Regions from separate parts of the Kribbella sp. CWNU-51 genome, predicted to be linked through region 4. Evidence: riboswitches for the same ligand, from Rfam matches in the RefSeq annotation. Region 4 holds a riboswitch; each other region holds the start of a gene.
What was found. A riboswitch is a leader RNA that binds a small molecule or an ion and turns the genes downstream of it on or off. The one in region 4 is predicted to bind cobalamin.
Positions count from the first base shown of each region.

Region 1: it holds a riboswitch for cobalamin, as region 4 does, so the genes downstream of both, cobN (cobaltochelatase subunit CobN) here and ACXC9Q_RS34445 (ribonucleoside-diphosphate reductase subunit alpha) in region 4, are expected to answer to the same signal.
Region 2: it holds a riboswitch for cobalamin, as region 4 does, so the genes downstream of both, ACXC9Q_RS32975 (SCO2322 family protein) here and ACXC9Q_RS34445 (ribonucleoside-diphosphate reductase subunit alpha) in region 4, are expected to answer to the same signal.
Region 3: it holds a riboswitch for cobalamin, as region 4 does, so the genes downstream of both, ACXC9Q_RS24055 (putative cobaltochelatase) here and ACXC9Q_RS34445 (ribonucleoside-diphosphate reductase subunit alpha) in region 4, are expected to answer to the same signal.

Region 1 covers NZ_JBSXMZ010000023.1:62,506-66,687, reverse strand. Annotated here, with positions in the region: gene ACXC9Q_RS24115 (DUF3500 domain-containing protein) at 1-148, shown strand, start outside; gene ACXC9Q_RS24110 (vanadium-dependent haloperoxidase) at 185-1,459, opposite strand; cobalamin riboswitch at 1,614-1,745, shown strand; gene cobN (cobaltochelatase subunit CobN) at 1,782-4,182, shown strand, end outside.
Region 2 covers NZ_JBSXMZ010000040.1:100,959-105,140, reverse strand. Annotated here, with positions in the region: gene ACXC9Q_RS32990 (DUF3043 domain-containing protein) at 1-450, shown strand, start outside; gene ACXC9Q_RS32985 (aldo/keto reductase family protein) at 473-1,483, shown strand; gene ACXC9Q_RS32980 (hypothetical protein) at 1,480-1,689, shown strand; cobalamin riboswitch at 1,677-1,808, shown strand; gene ACXC9Q_RS32975 (SCO2322 family protein) at 1,895-2,602, shown strand; gene ACXC9Q_RS32970 (CbiQ family ECF transporter T component) at 2,603-3,691, shown strand; gene ACXC9Q_RS32965 (ABC transporter ATP-binding protein) at 3,688-4,182, shown strand, end outside.
Region 3 covers NZ_JBSXMZ010000023.1:49,124-53,305, reverse strand. Annotated here, with positions in the region: gene ACXC9Q_RS24060 (ATP-binding protein) at 1-2,390, opposite strand, end outside; cobalamin riboswitch at 2,666-2,807, shown strand; gene ACXC9Q_RS24055 (putative cobaltochelatase) at 2,877-4,182, shown strand, end outside.
Region 4 covers NZ_JBSXMZ010000044.1:39,903-44,084, reverse strand. Annotated here, with positions in the region: gene ACXC9Q_RS34460 (class I SAM-dependent methyltransferase) at 1-17, opposite strand, end outside; gene ACXC9Q_RS34455 (Fic family protein) at 187-1,473, shown strand; gene ACXC9Q_RS34450 (DinB family protein) at 1,562-2,143, shown strand; cobalamin riboswitch at 2,203-2,358, shown strand; gene ACXC9Q_RS34445 (ribonucleoside-diphosphate reductase subunit alpha) at 2,492-4,182, shown strand, end outside.

The DNA.
Region 1 (4,182 bases), on a different contig from region 4:
CCACTACTACTCGATCGCCGGCCCCACCTTCCTCGCCGAGTACGACAACACCCAGGACAACGCCAACCACATCCACTCCGTCTGGCGAGACCTCCGCAACGACTGGGCCACCGACCTCCTCGCCGCCCACTACGCGATGCATCGCTGACGCAGCGCGCGGCGAGGAAACGGTCCGAGTCGACGCTCAGTGGTGGAGCAGCCGGAACTCGTGGGTGATCGTCCACGTGGCGGTGCGGTGGCCGAGGCGGTTGGCGTCGGTCATGGCCTTCCGGAAGTGGATGCCGAGCCAGATCCTGGCATTCATGGTCTCGGCATCGAGGGCCGCGGCGCTGTCGTAGTGCCGGGTCGTCCCGGTCACCGACGAGGAGATGTCCAGGTTGATGGACCGAGCGCCGAACAGATAGCTGAACGTTCCGGTTGCTGCGCCGGTGCCGGATGCGTGCCCACTGACGTAGTCCGGATAGGGCGGCGTCTGGACCAGCGACATCCAGGTGGCGTCGGGCTTGGTCGCCGGGTTCCCGTCGGTGTCCGCGAGCCGGATCGCGGTGATCGGTCGCCAGTAGGCGTAGTCGTACTTGGACCGCCAGCACGCGATCAGCGCATCGGCGATGCTCGTGCTGAGCAGGGCGAACGCCCGGGCACTGTCGGTGATGTTCATCCCCCGTGCGATGACCTGCTCGCGGAGCGCCGTCTGGTACTGCAGCACGGCGTTGGCGTTCCAGAACAGCGCGGTCTCGGTCTGCGCCGCGGTCCGAGTGGATCCGACCAGCGCACCCTTGGCCTTCACCTCGGCGAAGTCCCGGGCATAGGCCTTCGACGTGATCGGGTACGGGCCGGGCAGCCGGAACTGGGTTGGCGAGCGGAGCGCTAGCGGTACGACGAAGCCGAGCCACGGGGCCAGCATCGGCGCGAAGGCATCAGGTGTCGGACGCCAGACTCCCGGGGCGGGCGTCACCGTCAGCTGGATGGTCGCGCCTCTGCCGTCGTCGGCCCGAGCCCGGATCAGCGTCTCAGCCGCGTGCCGGCCGACCTCGGTCCCCCGGGCCTTGGCGCGACCGTCGGGGATGGTGGCGAGCGACGCGGCGTAGTCGGTTGCGAGGTTCGCGGCCGAGGCGGGGAAGTAGTACCGCAGCACGTCGTACGCCGCGGTCGCGGCCGCCGCCTCGGAGGAGGCCCTGCCGCGGACCTTCGGTTGCTTGATGTACGGCTCGTAGCGGCCCTCGATGGCCACCACCGCGTCGTACACGGCCAGCGACGCGAAGGCGTAGTACAGACTCCCCACCGGGACCGGGGTGGCGTTCTCCGTGTAGATCGTCCGGCCGGCGATCGCGTTCCACTGGGTGATGACCGCCGGGTTCGCGTGGTTGCCGCCTGCCTGACTCGGCGTGGCGGCGAGGGCAGGAGCGGCGAGTCCGGCCGTCAGGACGACGACCAGAAGTCTCCAGACCTTCAAGCGCATGATTGCCTCCTTCAGGTGAAGCCGGGCCGATGGCTTGCGCTGAAGAAGACGCTGTCGTGCGACGCCGGAGGGCGTCCGCAGTACAAACCCGTTTGGCATTCCGGCCTACACCTGTAGCCCGCTCAGGTCATGAGCTGTGCCCGGCAGGTCGCCGGGCTGGTCGGCTAGAGTCGGCACGTCATCGACGGCACGTGCAGGAACCCGGTGTGAGTCCGGGACGGTCCCGCCACTGTGAACCCCTCGCACCCGAGGGGGAGTCAGGAACTGCCGCCGTCGTACCTCCGGTCGGGGCGTGGACACCCCGAGGAAGGACCGGTTACGCGTGCCCGCGAACCTGCTGCTGCTCTCCACCGCCGACACCGACCTGCTCGCCGCCGCCGAGGCGGACGCCGGCTGGACGGTCGCGAACCCGGCCCGGCTCGACCTCGACGGCCTGGCGCCGTTACTCGCCGACGCCGAGGTCGTCGTGGTCCGTCTGCTCGGCGGACGCCGCGCCTGGGAGGAAGGTCTCGACGCGGTCATCGCGTCTGGCAAGCCGGCTGTGGTCGTCAGCGGTGAGGCCGCACCTGACGCCGAGCTGATGTCGCTGTCGACCGTGCCCGCGGGTGCGGTGACCGAGGCGCTCGCCTACCTCCGGGAGGGCGGTTCCGAGAACCTGCGTAACCTGGCCGGCTTCCTGCGCGACACACTGCTTCTGACCGGCGACGAATTCGAGCCGCCGCGCGCGCTCCCGGCGTACGGCGTCCGCGGGACGTACGTCGAGGACGACCGGCCGGTGGTCGGGATCGTCTACTACCGCGCGCACGAGATCTCCGGGAACACCACGTTCGTCGACACGCTGGCCGCCGCCGTCGAGGCGGCGGGTGCGCAGCCGCTGCCCGTGTACTGCGGGACCCTGCGAGGACTGGATCCGACGTCGTCCGAGAATGCCGGACTGTTCGACCTGCTGCGTAAGTGCGATGTCCTGGTGACGACCCTGCTCGCCGCGGGCGGATCCGTCGCGGCCAACGCGAGCGCCGGCGGTTCCGACGACTCCTGGGATGCCGGGGCACTCGCCTCGCTCGACATCCCGCTGATCCAGGGCCTCGCGCTGACGTCGACCCGTGAGCAGTGGCTGGCCAGTGACGCCGCGGTCAGCCCGCTCGACGCTGCCACGCAGGTCGCGATCCCGGAGTTCGACGGGCGACTGATCACGATCCCGTTCTCCTTCAAGTCATACGACGCCGATGGGCTGGCCCGGTACGCGCCGGACCCGGAGCGGTGCGCCCGGCTGGCCGGGATCGCGGTCGCGCACGCCCGCCTCCGGCACGTGCCGGCTCACGACAAACGGTTGGCTCTCGTGTTGTCGTCGTACCCGACCAAGCACGCGCGGATCGGGAACGCGGTCGGTCTCGACACACCGGCGTCGGCCGTGGTCCTGCTCGGTCAACTCCAAGAGGCCGGGTACGATCTCGGCGACCTCGATCTCAGTGAGCTCCAGGGGCCGGACGGCGCCGACGGGCTGATCCATCGGCTCATCGCCGCAGGTGGTCACGACGTCGACTGGCTGACCGACGAGCAGTTGACGAACGCCGTCGCGAAGGTTCCGCTCAGCGTCTATGAGCAGTGGTTCGGGCGAGGGCCGGATTCGTTGCGTACGGCAATGACCGGGGCGTGGGGCGAGGCGCCGGGCGAGCTGTACGTCGACACCTCCGGCGACGAGCCTGCGATCGCCCTGGCGGCGTTGCGTTTCGGGAACGTCGTGCTGATGATCCAGCCGCCGCGTGGCTTCGGTGAGAACCCGGTGGCGATCTACCACGACCCGGACATGGCCCCGTCGCATCACTACCTGGCGGCGTACCGCTGGCTCGAGGCCCCGGCCGAGGAGGGCGGCTTCGGCGCGCACGCCGTCGTCCACCTGGGCAAGCACGGGACGCTCGAATGGCTGCCGGGCAAGGGGATCGGGATGGCGGCCGGCTGTGCGCCGGACGCCGTCCTGGGGAATATGCCGATGGTCTACCCGTTCATCGTCAATGACCCCGGCGAGGGGACACAGGCCAAGCGGCGCGCGCACGCGACCGTTGTCGACCACCTGGTGCCGCCGATGGCGCGCGCCGAGACGTACGGCGACATGGCGAAGCTGGAGTACCTGCTCGACGAGTACGCGACCGTGTCGGCGCTGGATCCGGAGAAGGTGCCGACCCTGCGGGCGCAGATCTGGACACTGATCCAGGCGGCGCAGCTGCACCACGATCTGCACACGGACGAGAAGCCGGACGACCTGGAGTTCGACGAGTTCGTCCTGCATCTCGACGGGTATCTGTGCGAGATCAAGGACGTGCAGATCCGCGACGGGCTGCACATCCTCGGCGGTGCGCCGGCCGGCGAGGCGCGGGTCAACCTCGTGCTCGCCGTACTGCGGGCTCGTCAGCTGTGGGGTGGTTCGTACTCGATCCCCGGTCTGCGGACCGCGCTGGGGGAGACGTTCGGCGTGGACGAGGCCGAGCTGCTCGCGAACCCGGGACGAGCCGCGGACCTGGCCGACCTCGCAACGCTGGCCGATCTGCCCGCGGTGAGCGGGGCCGACGGGGTGGATCTGCTCGAGGCGGTCGCGCGCAAGCTTGTCGTGGCGATGGAGACCCTGAGCTGGGACGCCGCGAAGGTCCCGGTCGTCGTGACCGAGGTGCTCGGGCGGTCGTCGGCCCAGGTCGAGTCGTCCCTGACCTTCGCGGCCGAGGAGGTCG
Region 2 (4,182 bases), on a different contig from region 4:
AACCGCAAGGAGGCGTCGGCGTACCGGCGGGAGAAGGTCCGCACCGAGCGGGCCAAGATGCAGGACGCCCTGCGCACCGGCGACGACCGGTACCTGCCGGCCGCCGACAAGGGCCCGGTCCGGCGGTTCGCCCGGGACTATGTGGACGCCCGCTACTCGGTGATGGAGTTCGCGCTGCCGGTCCTGCTGGCGGTGTCACTGATCGGCGTGGTGTTCTCGGCGCAGTTCCCGTGGCTGGCCGGCGTGGTCAACCTGCTCTTCCTGGTGATGATCGTGCTGATCGCGGCGGACTGGTTCCTACTCTCGGCCGGGCTGCGGAAGGCGGTCACGGTGAAGTTCCCGAAAGAGTCCACCAAGGGCCTGGGGTTCTACGCGGTCCGGCGGACCATGCAGATGCGCCGATGGCGGATGCCCAAGCCGATGGTCAAGCGCGGCGAGAAGCCCAGCTGACCGGGCCGGTAGGGTCAGGGGTATGGACTTCCGCTATCTCGGCAACAGTGGTTTGAAGGTCAGCGAGATCTCGTACGGGAACTGGCTCACGCACGGGTCCCAGGTGGAGAACGATCAGGCCAAGGCCTGTGTGCGGGCGGCCCTGGAGGCCGGCATCACCACGTTCGACACCGCCGACACCTACGCCAACACCAAGGCCGAGTCGGTCCTCGGCGAGGCGCTGGAGGGTGAGCGGCGCGAGTCGCTGGAGATCTTCACCAAGGTCTACTGGCCGACCGGCCCCGGCGGACCGAACGACACCGGCCTGTCCCGCAAGCACATCCACGAGTCGATCAACGCCTCGCTGAAGCGCCTCAAGACCGAGTACGTCGACCTCTACCAGGCGCACCGGTACGACACCGAGACGCCGCTGGAGGAGACGATGGAGGCGTTCGCCGACGTCGTCCGGTCCGGCAAGGCGCTCTACATCGGCGTGTCCGAGTGGACCGCGGAGCAACTCCAGGAGGGTCACCGGCTGGCCCGGGAGCTGCGCATCCCGTTCGTCTCGAACCAGCCGCAGTACAGCATGCTCTGGCGGGTGATCGAGGCCGAGGTGGTGCCGGCCTCGGAGGAGCTCGGCATCGGCCAGGTGGTGTTCTCGCCGATCGCGCAGGGTGTGCTGACCGGCAAGTACCTGCCGGGTCAGCAGCCGCCGGAAGGCTCCCGGGCCACCGACGCGGCCGGGTCGAACTTCATCAAGCGGTTCCTCACCGACGACGTGCTCACCCGGGTCCAGGACCTGAAGCCGGTCGCCGACGAGGCCGGTCTGTCGCTGTCCCAGCTGGCGATCGCCTGGGTGCTGCAGAACCAGAACGTGTCCTCGGCGATCATCGGCGCCTCCCGGCCCGAGCAGGTGACCGAGAACGTGAAGGCGTCCGGGGTGAGGCTCGAGGAGAGCCTGCTGAAGCGGATCGACGAGACGCTGGGCGGCATCGTCGAGCGCGACCCGGCCAAGACCGCGCAGAACGCGCCGCAGACCCGGCCCGGCTCGTGAGCTGGAGCTGGCGGTTCGAGACCGCTTCCGGCGCCCTGGTCGACCCCGGTGAGGTCGGTGGGGCCGAGTTCTCCGCACAGGGTGACGCGGAGAGCTGGCTGGGTGAGCTCTGGCGGGACCTGGCCGACCGCGGTGTCGGCCAGGTGTACCTGCTGGAGGACGGCCGGGAGGTCTACGGCCCGATGAGTCTGGCCGCGCCAGAGTAGGCTTCGGTCCGAACACGCCTGCGTCACAGGGAAGCCGGTCCAAGTCCGGCGCTGACCCGCAACCGTAGGCCACCTCAGGTGGCGAGCCGGAACACTGTGCCGCAGGCAGGCTCAGCTACCCGCCGTGGTCCGCGGGTGGGGCCCCTACCCTGCCGGTGCAGGCGGGACTTCCTCCACCGGGCCACGGCCCGATCGAGGACACGAGATGACTGCACACCGGACCGTACGACTGGTCCTCGCCCTGCTGGCGGGTCTCCTGCTGGCGGGGACCGTCGCCACCACCGCACAGGCCGAGGACGGCTATCGCTTCTGGGGCTACTACCAGTGGGCTTCCGGCCAATGGGCCTTCTCACAGAAGGGCTCCGACGCCGTCGTCCCGGCCGACGGGGCGGTGGAGGGCTGGCGGTTCGCCGTCGGCGGCGCGAAGCCCCGGGTGCCTCGGGCAGCGGGGGATTTCGAGGCGATCTGCGGCAAGACGCCGGCCGAGACCGGCAAGAAGCGGGTGGCCCTTGTGGTCGACCCGGGTACGCCGGAGGACGCGGCCAGCGGTGAGACTCCGGGTCCGGCCACCGGGACGTGTGTGGTGACCGACGTGAAGGCGACCGGCGCGAAGATCCTGGCCGCGGTCGCGCCGGTCCGGATCGAGAAGGGCCTGACCTGCGGGATCGCGGGCTACCCAGCCAAGGGCTGCGGCGACCAAGTGAAGAACATCCAGGTCCCGGCCACCGACACCCCGGTGACGCTGCAGATCGGTGCGGCGGTCGGTGCCGCACCTGCGGCCTCCCCCTCGCCGGTCGCATCCTCCTCGGACAGCGACGGCGCTCCGTGGGGCGGGATCATCATCGCCGCCGCGGTTGTCGTCGTACTGGCCGGTGGTGGCCTGCTCCTCAGTCGCCGCCGTACAGCCAAGTAAGTGCGTGCTGTCGATCGACTGACGTACCCCCGGGCACTCCACCCGGGGGCCTGGTGGCTGTGGGCGCTCGGCATGGCCGTGGCCGCCAGCAGGACGCGGAATCCGGTCCTGCTGGCGCTGATCCTCGCAGTGACCGGATTCGTGGTGGCCGCCCGCCGGACCGATGCTCCCTGGGCACACAGCTACGCCGCGTTCCTCAAGCTCGGTCTGGTGGTCATCGGCCTCCGGGTGGTGTTGCAGGCGCTGCTCTCCACCCGCTCGCAGGGGAACACTGTTCTGTTCACCCTGCCGCAGATCCCCTTGCCTGACTGGGCAAACGGGGTGAAGCTCGGCGGCGAGGTCACCCTGGAGGCGTTGCTCACCGCGCTGTACGACGGTGGTCAGCTCGCCGTGATGCTCTGCTGCGTCGGTGCCGCCAACGCACTGGCCAGTCCCCGGCGGCTGCTCAAGTCGTTGCCCGGGGCCCTCTACGAGATGGGTGTGGCCTGTGTGGTGGCGCTGACGTTCGCGCCGCAGCTGGTGACGGACGCCCGTCGCATCCGCGCCGCCCGCCGTCTGCGCGGCCGCACCCGCGGCTCCTTCCGGACGACGGCCATGCCCGTGCTGGAGGGTGCTCTGGACAGGTCGGTCGAACTCGCCGCCGCGATGGACTCGCGCGGCTACGGACGTACGGCGCACGTCCCGCAAGCGCAGCGTCGTCTCACCGCCCTCTGCGTCCTGCTGGGGTTGCTGGGCATCCTGCTCGGCGTCTACGCGTTGCTGACCGACTCCATGGCGTTTCCGCTCGCGGCGTCCGCACTGGCGATCGGACTGCTGCTGGCGCTCGGAGCGATGGCCGTTGGGCGTCAGCGGGTCACTCGGACTCGATACCGGCCGGATCCGTGGGCGCTGCCCGAGTGGCTGGTCGTGGCGTCCGGTGCGATCGCTGCCGGGGCTATGGTCACCGCTGCGGCACGTGGTGTCCCCGGACTGCTGCTGGCCGGCCCGTTGGTCGTTCCACCCGTTCCGCTGGTGCCCGTTGCCGGCGTACTGATCGGACTGGCTCCAGCGGTGGTCGCGCCTCCACAGGTCAGGCGGGCGGTCGCATGATCGAGTTCGACCGGGTGACAGTGACGTACGACGGGGCCGCGGAGCCGGCGCTGCGGGACGTGAGCTTCACCGTGCCCGAGGGCGAGCTGGCGCTGGTGATCGGGCGGACCGGATCCGGCAAGTCCACGTTGCTGCGAGCAATCAACGGACTGGTGCCGCACTTCACCGGCGGCACGCTGGCCGGGCGGGTGCTCGTCAACGGACGGGACACCAGCGAGTACCGGCCGCGCGACCTGGCCGACGTGGTCGGCATGGTCGGGCAGGACCCGATGGCTGGGTTCGTGACCGACACGGTCGAGGACGAGCTCGCTTACAGCATGGAGTCGCTCGGGGTCGCGCCGGACGTGATGCGCCGACGGGTTGAGGAGACTCTGGATCTGCTGGGGCTGGCCGACGTACGGGATCGGGCGTTGACGGCACTGTCGGGCGGGCAGCGGCAGCGGACCGCTATCGGCGCCGCACTGACCTCTCACCCGGCTGTGCTCGTGCTG
Region 3 (4,182 bases), on a different contig from region 4:
CAGTCGTCGATGACACCGTCCAGCGCCTCCACCGCCGCGGCCACTCCAGCAGGATCACTGCGATCCCGGGCGACGCGAGCTGCCTCGGCTGCGGCCCAGGCGTAGTCCGGAAGCGCCTCGTCGTCCCAGGGATCGGGAGGCTGATCCTGAGCTGTGAGCCGCGGGCGTGCCCAGGTCATGGCGTCCGCAGCCGTCCCATCGGCGATCATCAGCTCGATGCCGACTCTGGTGACGCGCGGGCGGGATGGGTTGAAGTCGTCGGAGATCAACTCCAACGCCCGATCGAAGTGCTGTCGTGCTTCTTCGTTCCGCCCTGACCTGACGGCCAGCCCGCTGGCAGCCAGCCTGACAGTTGCTCCAGGGATCCCGGCGGATCGTCCCGCCAACGCGGACCGTAGCAGGACCCGGCACTCGTCCCAGCGGCCGAGGGTGAACAGTTCTTCGGCGGCCAGGCCGGCTAGGAAATATGCCCAGGCGCCGACCCCGGAGGCGACCGCGTCGAAGTAGGCCGCGCGGGTGGCCTCGGCTGCGTCGGCCCACCGGCCGAGCCCGTGCAGGGCATGGAAACGGACGATGGCGGCTTCGGTGGCGGTGGCTGTATCTCCACACGCTGTCGCCAACTGCACTGACCGCTCCGCCTCGGCGAGCGCGGCCAGCGGCGCGGAAGCCATCGACACCGCAGCTGGAGCCTCCAACACCGCCGCGTGTGCGCAGAGCGCCCGCCCAAGGGCCTGCGTCGAGCCTGAGAGGTGGCCGATTCGGACGGCTTCCTCCGCGTGGATCGTGTCACTCGGCAGGCCGTGGAAAGACTCGGTCGCAGCTAGCTCGGCGAACGCGACGGCGCGTTCTGCACTCTCAGGGAGGTCCGTCGTCAGCTCGATCGCTTCGAGGAACTCTTCCAGGTCGGCCATCGCCGGCGTCGTCGATTGCCAGCGGCAGTTGGCCCTCGAGACCAGTAGATCACTGGCCAGCAGCGGCTGCTGCTTCCTGTTCACCAGACTCAGCGCCTCCGTGAGGAGCGTGACTGAAACCTCGGGCCAGCCTGCCCGCTCGCAGACTGCGCTCGTTCGCCGTAACAGGGCGATTCTCTCGTCGCGGCCGCCGCGGATGGTCGGTGACACCGTTTCCCAGACAGCACACGCGCGGCGGAGCTGGATCGCCTCTTCCGTTGGCGCCCTCAGACTCGCCGCGTGATCGGCTGCCACGAGGGACCAGTGGTAGGTGGCGTCGATGTTTCCGGCTCTCTCGTTGTGGATCGCCAGGTCCGCAGCCTCAACCTCGGTGGGCCGCGATTCGAGTACGCGGATGTAGTCGGCGTGGAGCTCCTTGGCTTGGTTCGGTGGCAGACCGTCGTACAGGACCTCGGCGAGGAGCGGGTGCCGGAACCAGGAGGTTCCGTCGGGTGCGGTTTCCACGACACCGCGGTCGTGGGCCTCCGCGCGACAGGAGGCGATCGAGCTCGCCTCGAGTCCGTGGCCGGCGGCGACCTCGGTCAGTACGGCCGATGAGGTCGGTCGGCCGCCGACGGCGAGGATTCTGGTGACCAAGCGGGCCTGGTCCGACAGGCTGTGCCAGGCGGCGAGCAGGGCTTCGCGGAGCGCAGCGGGAACGGTGGCCGGGAGAGTGCGCTCAGCGCCGGACAGACCGCTGACCATCAGTTCGACGAGGTAGGGGTTGCCGTCCGACCTGTCGAGGACCTCGGCGGCGAGTTCGATGTCGGGCGCCTGGCCGAGCAGTCCTTCGATCTCGCTGCTGGTGCCGTCCAGGTCCAGCGGATCCAACCGGAGCTCACCGAAGAAGGGCATCCGGCGCATGTCGGCGAGCCAGGAGTGGAGGGGGTGCCCCTCGCCGCGTTCCTCCGTCCTGCACGTGGCCAGCAGTACCAACGGCTGGGAGCGGAATCCGGCGATCAGGTAGGCCATCGCATCCAGCGAGGCCACGTCGGCCCATTGCAGGTCGTCGACGACCACCACTGTCGGCCGTCGTACCGCGATCCGATTGAGCACGAGGTCGACGAGCATCGGAAGCCTCCTGGTGTCGCCGCCGCCGCTGACGCCGAGCGACGGCAGCAAGGCACTCAGCCCGTCGGTCCCGGCGAGAGTTTCGGCCCTCTCGTCGGCATCCGCTCGGCTCAGCCAGTCCTGCAAGGCGCCGGCGATCGGGGCGAACGGGACCGACGCGCCACCGAAGTGCACGCTCGATCCCCAAAGCACGTTCAGCTGCGAATCGCCGCAGACCTCACGGGCGAGGCGGGTCTTGCCGATGCCGGCTTCGCCATGGATGACGATCGCGTGCGGTACGCCGGCCACGGCATCGAGCAGCACATCGCCGAAGAACCGTTGTTCGGCTGCGCGTCCGGCGAAGCGATGATCGGGCCGCAGACCCCCCATGCGTCCCCAGTCAACACCCGGAGCCGTGCCGACGGGAGCCCTCGACCTGTCCGGCTACCGCCCGTAGGCAAACGGGTTGCCGGTGTGCCGAAGGACGGGTAGTGGTCAGCCCCAGCCTCGACACCCCCGCGTGCACGGCGGCCGCGACCCGGCGCCGGGCGGACTACTACCCGTCCTTCGGTACGCGTCTCCGTCGGCCGATGCACCTCGTGAGGCTCGTGTCGACGTGGGGGTTGCCACGTGACCGTGGTGGTTGCCGGGTGGGCGGGGTGTGCCATGATCGGGCCGACGGTTGTGGAGGAACACCGGTGACCGGCTGAGGCCGGGAGTCCGGGGCGGTCCCGCCACTGTGACCGGGCCTGATCGAAGTCGACGCGGCCCGGGAGCCAGGACATCCGCGTCCGTCCGCCGGGCCGCGGTCACCGCGGTACGGCGTACCAGCCGTGGCGGGCGTGGATACCCGCTCGACGAAGGGACCCACCGCCGATGCGGCCAACCTCACCGTCCACCGGATTCCCGTTCACCGCCGTGGTCGGAATGGACGACCTTCAGCTCGCCCTGATCCTGGCGGCCATCTCGCCGGCGATCGGCGGGGTGCTGATCCGGGGCGAGAAGGGTACGGCGAAGTCGACCGCGGTCCGCGCGTTGACCGAGATCCTCCCGCCGGTGGACGTCGTACCGGGCTGCCGGTTCTCCTGCGACCCCGAGCACCCTGACGACACCTGCCCCGACGGACCGCACCACAGCACGGAGGCCCTCAACCGGCCGGCCCGGCTGGTCGAGTTGCCCGTCGGCGCGACCGAGGATCGGGTGCTCGGGTCGCTGCATCTGGAGAAGGCGCTCGCCGAGGGCATCACGGCGTACGAACCCGGTCTGCTTGCTGCCGCGCACCGCGGACTTCTGTACGTCGACGAGGTCAACCTCCTGCACGATCACCTGGTCGACGTACTGCTCGACGCCGCCGCGATGGGCCGCGCGACCGTCGAACGTGACGGGGTGTCCGTCACGCACCCGGCGCGCTTCGTCCTGGTCGGCACGATGAACCCGGAGGAGGGCGAGCTCCGACCGCAGTTGCTCGATCGCTTCGGCCTGAGCGTCGACGTCGTCGCCAGCCGTGATCCTGCCGTGCGTGTGGAGGTGATGCGGGCGCGGCTCGCGTACGAGGCCGATCCGGCGGGCTTTGTTGCGCGGCACGACGGACCGCAGCGGGAGCTCGCCGAGCGCATCGTCAAGGCGCGCGACCTGATCACCGAGGTGATCCTGACCGACGCCGCGCTCCGGCAGATCGCCGAGATCTGCGCGTCCTTCGACGTTGACGGCATGCGCGCTGACCTGGTCACCGCGCGTACGGCGGTCGCCCACGCGGCCTGGTCCGGCCGCACCGTCGTCGAGGTCGACGACGTCCGCGCCGCCGCCAAACTCGCCCTGCCCCACCGCCGCCGCCGGAACCCCTTCGACGCCCCCGGCCTCGACGAGGATCAACTAGAACAAGCCATCCAAGACAGCACACCACCACCCAACCCCGACGACGACCCGGATGGCCCGGGTGGGGGAGCGGACCCCGCAGACGACGGCAGCCCGGCCGACGCAGACCGGTCGGACGCGAACCAGTCCGACGCGGGCCGGGTGGATGCGGACTCGGCCGCCTCGGATGGTGCTGAGTCCGGCACCGACCCGGACTCGGCGGCCCACGGCGCGGGCCGGGAGGACGGCGCGGATGCCGGCGATGTGGGTGGCCGGCCGGCGCCGGTCGGCGAGGTGGTCGGAAGCTCCGAGCCCTACAAGGCGCGAC
Region 4 (4,182 bases):
TCATTGGCGGCCACCATCTGCCGAGTCTGCGCGTCCAAGGTCACCGGCGCCTCCGTCCGTCTCCGTTCGGCCACGGACCAGTCTGCCCACAGATGGGTCCACACCTCGGCACTCATGCTCACCTGTTCACCATCCACAGGCTGTGGACTCTTGTTCAAGGTTTGTGGATAAGGTTGAATAAGAGGTATGGCACGGGTCGAGTTGCATCGGTGGCCTGGGCACCCGGACGGGTTCACCCGGGCGGAGCGGTTGGGTGGGTCGTACGAGTTGTACTTCCCGGATCCGCTGGTCGGGCGTGAGTTCGACCTGAGCGACGACGTGCTCGCCGCGCTGGAGGATGCGGCCGGCGATCTCGCCCGGCTGGACGCGACCGCCGCCGTCCTGACGAACAGCGAAGCGCTGGCGCGACTGCTGCTCCGGGCCGAGGCCGTCGGGTCGTCGCAGATCGAGGGGCTCGTTGTCGGTGCGCGCCGCCTGCTCAAGGCCGACGTACTCCGTGATCGGCCGACCAGTGGACCCGGCGACGTCACCGCCGAGGAAGTGCTGGGCGCTGTCGACGCGATGACCTGGGTGACCGAGTCCGTCCAGGCCGGCGACAAGCTCGAGGTCGACCACCTGCTCGAGGCGCACCGTCGACTGATGGCCCAGTCTCCGACGCCGGAGTTCGGCGGGGAGGTCCGCTATCTGCAGAACTGGATCGGCGGCCGCTCCCCCGCCGAGGCGTACTACGTCCCGCCGCCGGCGCACCTGCTCCCCGACCTGCTCGCGGATCTGATGGCCTTCGTCCGGGAGTCCCGGCTGCCGGTGCTCGCCAAGACCGCGATCGCGCACGCACAGTTCGAGACGATCCATCCCTTTGCCGACGGCAACGGACGGACCGGGCGCGCGCTGATCCACCTGATCCTGCGGGCCGACGGCCTCATCACCCGGACCGTGCCGCCGGTGTCGTTGTCGCTCGCCACGCATGCGACGCAGTACATCGATGCGCTGACAGCCTTCCGGTATGTCGGACGGGCGACCACGATCAAGGCTCGGTCGGCGGCGAATCCCTGGCTGCAGATGTTCGCGATGGCATGCAGTCACGCCACCGCGGAGGCCGCGCGGTTCGAACAGACGGCGACCGACCTGAAGACCGCCTGGCGCGAACGGGCCGCGCCGGTCCGCGCAGGCTCCGCGACCGATCTGTTGATCGACGCCTTGCCCGCGGCCCCGGTCCTCACGCTTGCCGCGGCCGCGCGGCTCATCGACCGGTCTCAACAGGCCGCCAACCAAGGACTCGCGCGCCTGGTCGAGACGCGCGTCCTGCGCGAGCTCACCGACGGCCGCCGGAACCGCGTCTACGAGGCGCCCGAACTGATCGACGCGTTCACGTTGCTCGAGCGGCGCTTCGCCAGCCCGGCGGCCGATACCCGGATCGAACCGCCTAGCAGACCAGTGCCGTCGAGGCCAGAACCAACACACCGTCCGCATTGACTTTCTCCTCTCCGTCGGGACACAATTCGAACACATGTTCGATCGCGTCTCAAATCGAGGCGCCTGACGGGGAGCGGGATGAATCGTGATGCCGGAGCCGTTCGACTGGGAGATCCTGCACCGACCATCGGCGATGGCGATGGTGCGAGGCCAGCTCGGCTTCAGCTGGATGGTGCTGTCCGGCCGGCTCGCCCAACTGACCGACGAGCAGTACTTCTGGCGTCCGAGCAGTGAGGCCCTGACCGTCGTACGACGGCACTACCTCGGTGGATTCCGGTCCCTCGGATCCGGGGAGTGGGTGGCGCAGTGGCCGGACGAGCCGGATCATCGCGGGCCACGGACGATCGCCTGGCTGATCGCCCACTTGACCGAGACATTCTTCGAGCGCTGGGAGTGGACCTTCGGCGAGAGCCAACAGGGCCGCGCCGACATCACACTGCACGGCAACGCCCGGGACGCGGTCGCCTGGCTGACGCACTGGGTGGACGCCTGGCAGGACTCGATCGCCGCGCTGGACGAGGAGCAGGTGATGACGGTCGGCCTGAGCCAGGCGACCGAACTGGACGCCGGTGAGCCGTTCGGTCACGTCGCGCTCCGGCTCAACCGCGAGCTCATCCACCACGGCTCGGAGATCATGACGCTCCAGGATCTCTATGCGGTCGCAGCCTGAAACCACAACATGTGCGACACGCGGCGTGGCGCTACCACAAGATCTAGTGCAATCCACCTAGCATCACTACTGCTGGTGGTTCGGAGTGGTTGGCAGCACAAGATGTGGGCCACGCCGAGGCAACAGGGGAATCCGGTGCGAATCCGGAGCTGCCCCGCAACGGTGAGCGGAGACTGTCCGCGAGTCCGGATACCTGCCACCGGCGCGCGCACCGCCGGTGCGTGCGGTCCGAGACCTCGCGGGTGGGTCGCAGGGCGTGGCGGCAGCGTTCCCGGCCGGAGCTGCCTGTCTCGTCATGCGCCCATCCGTGCGGTAACGGTCCTCCGAACTCTTGTGGAGAGCACACCTGTGACTATTGCTTCGTCATCCTCCGCGGTGACGACCGACCAGCCGATCCAGCTGACCGTCGTCCGCCGTGACGGCAGCAGCACCGCGTTCGATCCGACCAAGATCTCTGTTGCCATGAGCAAGGCGTTCCTCGCGGTCGAGGGCGCCGACGCCGGCGCGACCCACCGGGTCCGCGACCTGGTGGCCGACCTGACCGGCCGGGTCGTGGGCGCCTTGACCAGCCGCGGCGACACTCGCCGCAGCGTCCAGGTCGAAGACATCCAGGACCAGGTCGAGCTGGCGCTGATGCGCGCCGGTGAGCACCAGGTCGCCCGGGCCTATGTGTTGTACCGCGAAGAGCGGACCAAGGCCAGGACACCATCCGACCCGGCCGGGATCGCCGAGCGGCCCGCGCTCTCGGTGCGCGCCGCCGACGGCAGCACCGCGCCATTGGACATCGACCGGCTGCGGGTGATCGTCGCGGAAGCGGCCGACGGGCTCGACTCGGTCGATCCCGAGCTGATCCTCGACGAGACTCTCGGCTCCTGCTACGACGGCATCGCTCAGCACGAGGTCGAGCTCGCGCTGGTGATGGCCGCCCGGTCCTACGTCGAGACCGAGCCGCAGTACAGCTTCGCCGCGTCCCGCCTGCTGCTGGACCAGATCCGCCGCGAGGCCCTCGGCCGCGTGCACGGTGAGCCACGGCAGGCCAGCCAGGCCGACATGACCGCGGCCTACGCGGACTACTTCCCGCGCTACGTCCAGGTCGGTATCGACGCCGGTCACCTCGATCCCGAGCTGGCCACCTTCGACCTCGACCGGCTCGCCGCCGCGATCCGTCCCGAGCGCGATCTCGACTTCACCTTCCTCGCTCTCCAGACGCTGTACGACCGGTATCTGCTGCACATCGACAAGGTCCGGTTCGAGCTGCCGCAGGCGTTCTTCCTCCGGGTCGCGATGGGGATGGCGCTGCGCGAGGACGACCGGGAGGCGCGCGCGATCCAGTTCTACGAACTGCTCAGCTCGTTCCGGTTCATGTCCTCCACGCCGACGCTGTTCAACTCCGGCACCACCCGGCCGCAGCTGTCGTCGTGCTTCCTGACCACGGTCGACGACGACCTGGCCGGCATCTTCCACGGCATCCGGAACAACGCCCTGCTCGCCAAGTACTCCGGCGGCCTCGGCAACGACTGGACGCCGGTCCGCGGGATCGGCGCCAAGATCCGCGGCACCAACGGTGAGTCGCAGGGCGTCGTACCGTTCCTGAAGATCGCCAACGACACCGCCGTCGCGGTCAACCAGTGCTTTGCGCCGGACACCCTCGTTTACGCTGCAGACGGCCCAACCGCGATCCGCGACATCGAGGTGGGCGATCTCGTGCTCGCTGCGAGCGGTCGCTATCGCGAGGTCACGAAGACTTTCACGTACGACCAGGACGGCCCGATGGTGGAGGTCGATGTCAAGCACTCGATCGAGCCACTCACTGTCACCACCGGCCATCCGCTCTACGCGATTCAAGGCATACCGATGGAGCAGGGCAATGAGCGCACGCTCGAGTGGCTCGCGAAGGAGAAGGTCACAGCAGCCTGGGTCGAGGCCGGCATGCTCAGCAGGGGTGACTACATCGGGCAGGTCATCCCGACGGACGTCATTCCGGTTCACGGTCTGACAGAGGACGATGCGCGCCTGTATGGCATCCTCCTCGGTGACGG